Linked DNA regions of Solitalea canadensis DSM 3403. The protein of the gene in region 1 binds, or shares a complex with, the protein of each later gene. Links are inferred from orthologs where the notes say so. Each region holds a gene or a part of one and is shown on either strand. Other genes may lie near its edges.

Region 1 (3,030 bases):
GATTAAAGGTAAATAAAAGTACAATTTTAGCTAGCAGCAAATTCAAGTTTGCTGCTAGTTTTTGTTTTATAGGTTCTCATTTTAATTTCATTTTGCTGGTGCATCTGATTAGGCGTATGCATAAAATTGGAATAATGCGGACGTTGATTGTTATAAATATCAATAGACTCTTTTACAATAGTTTTCATTGTCTTTAAGTCCAGATAATGAGTATCAATCCTAAATTCCTGTTTTAATATACCGTTTACCCGTTCAGCAACAGCATTCTCATACGGGTCGGAATGCTGGGTCATGCTGCATTTTATCTTATTACTGATCAATTCATGTTGATAGTCCTGGGCACAGTATTGAAGCCCTCGGTCTGAATGATGGATCAAGGGTGCTGTTTTATACACTCGTTGTTTAATAGCCATTTTCAATGCTTGTAAACTGCTTTCCGCATTCAGGTTGTCGGCTACATAATAACCCATTATTTTCTTTGAATAAGCATCGGTAACCAAGCTCAGGTAACAAGGCTTATCTCGTTTGCCAATGTAAGTAATGTCTGACACCCATACCTGCTCGGGTCGATGAATTTCCATCTCTGCAATAAGATTGGAATGCTTCCTGAACCGATGATGCGAATTGGTAGTAACCAGATAGCTCCGCTTAGGAGGCACTAGTAAATGGTTAGCCCTAAGGATGTCAAAAAGCTTGTCTCGCCCTATTTTTAGCGCTTTTAGGTCTTCCTTCAATAAACAGTACAACTTCTTTCCGCCCAGCCTGGGCATGTGCATTAGTTTGCTCCTTACCAGATTCATCACTTTCATTGCCTTATGTTGTTTGATGGCCTTTCTTTTGAGTTTACGGTAATAAACCTGTCTGTCTATCCCGAACAAATGACAGGAAAACACTAAGGTTTCTTGGTTTTGTTCTTTAAATCGATCGATTGTTCGGGTGGTAAGTTTTTTCGGATGTCGATTTTATATTCCTGTTCAGCAAGATCGATCATCATATCGAAAATGATCACTTTCTTGTCAGCTACATAGGCTTGACGCTCCAGGGTGGCTTTCTGTTTCTCCAGCAGTTTTACCTTGGCCTCAAGTTCCAGAATCTTTTGCTCCGGGGTTTTAGGCATATTCGAAGGTGTTTGATTTTCCCAGTCCAAGTTACCATATTTTCGTAACCAATTCACTATGGTGGAACGGGCCTGGATTCCATACTTACGCTGGGCCCCTGTGGTGGATAACTCTCCTTGTTCTACTTCCTGTACGACTTGAAGCTTAAACGACATACTGTAATCTCGTTGACTTCGTTTCTCATAATGCTTGGTTTCCATAACGATTCTTTTTTTGTGTATCGCTATTTCAGGACGGGACACTTCAAAAATAAAAAAAGTCCACCAATACTATTAGTGGACTTTTTTATATCATGTAAACCGGAACTATTTTTTAGCGTAACGGTTTTTGAATTTATCGATACGACCTGCAGTATCTACTAACTTCATCTTACCAGTATAGAACGGGTGAGATTTGTCAGAGATCTCTAATTTTACTAATGGATATTCATTTCCATCTTCCCAAACGATGGTATCTCTAGTATCAACAGTTGATTTAGTAAGGAATGCGTAATCGCACGACATATCCTTGAACACTACTAATCTATAATTTTTTGGGTGGATATCAGCTTTCATTTTCGCACTTAATTTTTAAATGAGGTGCAAATATAGAACTTTGCAATATGATGTGCAAATTATATTTACTTTTCTTAATAGTGTCCATAGTCGATAGACCATAGTCCATAGTATATTACTTAAGTTTTTATTTATACAGTAATTCAGACGTCAAGCTATGGACTATGGACCACGGACTAAAAAATCATCTCTTCATATGCACATGTTCAATTCCATCCTCCAGGTAAATTTCACCAAACTCCTTAAAGCCGAAGCTTTGGTAGAACTTTAACAGATAATATTGAGCTCCTATGGTCAGGTTTTTATAACCTAAGTTTTCGGCTTCTTCAATTGACTTTTCCATCAATTCTTTTCCGATTCCATGTCTTCTAAATTCTCTGCTAGTTACCACACGACCAATTGAGGCAGTATCAAAAATAACTCCAGGGGGTACAATCCGTGTATACGCTGCCAATTTACCATCAGCCCAACCCATTAAATGCCAGCATTGCGGGTCTTTGCCATCACAATCTAAAAACGGGCAGTTTTGTTCAACAATAAATACATCTTCACGCAATTGAATAACTGCATACAGCTCATTTACATTCAGCTCCTCAAACGATTTTAATTTCCAGATCAACGTGGGTAAAATTTAGATTTAAGTTACAGTTCTACTATGAGAACAGCAACTTCTATTATAGTTATATAGAACTAAACGGCAGGGCGGCGAGTTTTATTTTGGATTAATTAGTAAATACTTTGACATAATTCAACCAACACACCATTCGTTGATTTTGGGTGCAGAAAACAAATCAATTTATTGTCAGCTCCTTTTTTAGGATGATCGGCAATAAACTGAAATCCTTCATTTTTAAGTCTTTCAATTTCGTTCTCAATATTTTCCACTTCAAAAGCAATGTGATGAATGCCTTCTCCCCGTTTTTCAATAAACTTTGCGATGGGACTATCCTCACTTTCCGCCAACAATAACTCAATTTTACTCTCTCCTATCTCAAAAAACTCAGTAGTAACCTTTTCTGAGGCAACTGATTCTGTTTTATAGCTCGGTGTTCCTAAAAGTTGTTCAAATAACTTAGTGGAAGACTGAAGGTCTTTAACGGCAACTCCTATGTGGTCAATTCGTAGCATTGATTTATTGATATTATGGTAAAATAAAGATTTAAGTTGAGGTTGAACTTTGTAATTCGAAATTCTGTGAATGCAGCAAAACTATTGCTGACTAATGATGTTATAAGTTTGATTCTATTTTTCCACCTTATAAACATCATAAAAAATGTAAGGCAAAAGTAAAAATCAAACAAAGAAAACGTGATTAAAAACACAAATCAAAAATATTTGTGTTATTTTTGCATTGCTTT
Region 2 (2,753 bases), 1.4 Mb from region 1 along the record:
CCATTCAGGTAGATTATAACTTGCCGGAACGATTCCAATTGGAATATACCGGTAGTGATAATCAAAAACACCGTCCGGTTATGATTCACCGTGCACCTTTCGGCTCAATGGAGCGTTTTGTTGCCGTATTGATTGAACATTGCGCAGGAAACTTCCCATTATGGTTAACGCCAGAACAATATATCATTTTGCCGATCAGTGAAAAATACGCTGATTATGCAAAAAAACTTTCAGAAAACTTAAATATTTCCGATATTCGCGGCTTAATCGATAATAGGGATGAAAAGATTGGCAAGAAAATCAGAGATGCCGAGATTAAAAAAATCCCTTTTATGCTGATCGTAGGAGAGAAAGAACAAGAAGAAAATACCGTTTCAGTGCGTAAACACGGTGCCGGTGACTTAGGTTCACTCACACTTGATCAGTTTGTTGAGATAATTAAAACAGAAACAGCAATTTAATTTAGGAGGTTAAACCTATAGCACAGCAAAGTTTTGGCAGAGGCCCACGTGGTGCCCGTCCTATGCCGGTTAGAAAACAGGCAGAACACAGAATTAACGAACATATTCGTGGTGTCGATGAAGTTCGACTTGTAGGCGAAAATGTTGAACAAGGTGTTTATACCTTAGCAAAAGCCATAGAGCTAGCTGAGGAGTTGGGACTTGACCTTGTTGAAATTTCACCTAATGCTGTTCCTCCTGTTTGTAGAATTACAGATTATAATAAATTCATCTACGAGCAGAAGAAAAAACAAAAGGAAATTAAAGCAAACGCTCAAAAAACTGTTATTAAGGAGATCCGTTTCGGACCGAATACGGATGATCATGACTTTGAGTTTAAATTAAAGCATGCGATTAAATTCCTTGAGGCAGGAGATAAAGTACGTTCTTATGTACATTTCAAAGGTCGCGCGATTGTTTACAAAGAGCAAGGAGAAATTTTATTATTAAAATTCGCTCAGGCTTTAGAGGAAGTTGGTAAGGTTGAACAGTTACCTAAATTAGAAGGTAAACGTATGTTCCTTATCGTTGCTCCTAAAAACAAGAAATAATTTTAAACTAAATAAAGACGAGTAATGCCGAAAATGAAAACCAATTCCAGCGCTAAAAAACGTTTTAGCTTAACTGGAACAGGTAAGATCAAAAGAAAATGTGCTTTCAAAAGCCATATTTTGACCAAAAAAACTACTAAGCAAAAACGTAACCTTACTCAAGCAGCTTTAGTTGATAAAGCAGACATGGGTAACGTAAAACGCATGCTTTGTATTGGTAAATAAGTTGATCTTATCCAGATTTATTAAATTAATTAATTAACCAAGGATTCAGCTCGTCAACGAGAGTTGACATAAGTTCCACAAAGGACGCTGACTACTAAAAAACGTAAAAAATGCCAAGATCGGTTAACGTTGTTGCGGCTCGCCGTCGCAGAAAAAAAATCCTGAAATTAGCCAAGGGCTACTGGGGTTCAAGAAGTAAAGTATTTACGGTTGCTAAAAACACCGTAGAAAAAGGTTTGCAATATGCATACCGTGACAGAAAAGTTAAAAAACGCGAATTCCGTGCATTATGGATTCAGCGTATCAACGCTGGAGTTCGTCAGCATGGTTTGTCATACTCTGCTTTCATGGGTAAAATTCACACTAAAAATATCGGTTTGAACCGTAAAGTTCTTGCTGACTTAGCTATGAATAATCCTGAAGCTTTTAAGGCAGTTGTTGACGCCGTGAAGTAATTCAAGTTTAAAATTAATATAAAGCCTGTTAGAATTCTCTAACAGGCTTTTTTATTGTTTTTGTAACAACAGTAATTAGTTTAAAGTTTAATATGATAGATATTAATCAAATGAAATATCTGCTTTTTATGCTTACTGGTGTTTTTTTAACATCTTGCTATACCACCCGTCAAACAAAAATTACTAACTACCAATATAATAGTGATATAAATTTAACTATCGATAGAGTTGAAGAAGGAAGTACTATCTCAACAGGGAGTGGTTATTATAGAGCGGGAAAAAATGAAAAATTTGTATTATTTACCTAACAATAACTAACAAAAGCGACCGGAAACAGGACCTGAATTTTGATAATTTTTACTTGCTAGACGTTAAAAGTAAAACAAAATATAAAGTGCAGTTTTCTATGCTAACAGATCCGGTAAACATGTGGGGGAATATTGAATCCTCCATTAAAGAGAATTCGACCAAAAGTCGAAAACTAGTTTTTTTATTTCCAAAAGAACAAATACCTGAGTTTTTATTTGTTAACAATCAGCCGGTTATAATTGAATACATGCCAACTATAACAAGTGCTGCTAATTAAGCGTTTTATTACATCTCTTATCTACTAATATGAAATATTATTATCTATTATTTTTATTTTCTACCGTACTTATTTCTTCGTGTGAGCACTCTCACAGTAAAAGCAAGGCAATAAATGATAAAGCCAAAGGAAAAATAGGGAGTAAGGAAGTCAGCGTTAATTATATCCGTCCATCGGATGATCAGTTTAACGAATTGAATGAAGATGTTTCCTATGATTATGGGGACAAAGGGAATACTGCTTTGATTATCAATGTTGAAGCCCCTCAATGGGGATACTTTAAGTTTGTTTTCAAAGAGAAAATCATAAAGGAGGAGCATTTTGGCGGCGACAGTACTGATGTTTATGAAAAGCAAGAAAATGGTGAATATGGTGTTGTTCGGAAAGATTTTAATGAACCTTATCAGTTAACTGTAAAGAATTTATTTGCCTATGT

What was found. Proteins that work in one complex are often made in the same cells at the same time.
Region 2: SOLCA_RS03820 (region 1) and rpmI share a complex: the UniProt entries of both Bacillus subtilis proteins name them as parts of the 50S ribosomal subunit. The link is inferred for Solitalea canadensis DSM 3403 from one-to-one orthologs.

The regions. Positions count from the first base shown.
Region 1 is NC_017770.1:960,102-963,131, reverse strand. The notes cover bases 49-3,000. They hold SOLCA_RS03820 (type B 50S ribosomal protein L31), read right to left. Parts: upstream 1,673-3,000; coding sequence 1,424-1,672; downstream 49-1,423. Other genes in these bases: mce (methylmalonyl-CoA epimerase), read right to left, coding at 2,399-2,800; SOLCA_RS03815 (GNAT family N-acetyltransferase), read right to left, coding at 1,857-2,291; SOLCA_RS23895 (helix-turn-helix domain-containing protein), read right to left, coding at 893-1,318; SOLCA_RS03830 (IS3 family transposase), read right to left, coding at 49-893. Outside these bases: more of SOLCA_RS03830, read right to left, coding at 27-48. UniProt on the Bacillus subtilis protein: While neither of the L31 paralogs is essential, this protein does not seem to function as the main L31 protein.
Region 2 is NC_017770.1:2,394,620-2,397,372, reverse strand. What follows is about bases 1-2,675. They hold rpmI (50S ribosomal protein L35), read left to right. Parts: upstream 1-1,075; coding sequence 1,076-1,276; downstream 1,277-2,675. Other genes in these bases: SOLCA_RS09930 (hypothetical protein), read left to right, coding at 2,347-2,675; SOLCA_RS23950 (DUF4352 domain-containing protein), read left to right, coding at 2,021-2,317; SOLCA_RS09940 (hypothetical protein), read left to right, coding at 1,824-2,039; rplT (50S ribosomal protein L20), read left to right, coding at 1,387-1,731; infC (translation initiation factor IF-3), read left to right, coding at 524-1,051. Outside these bases: more of SOLCA_RS09930, read left to right, coding at 2,676-2,753.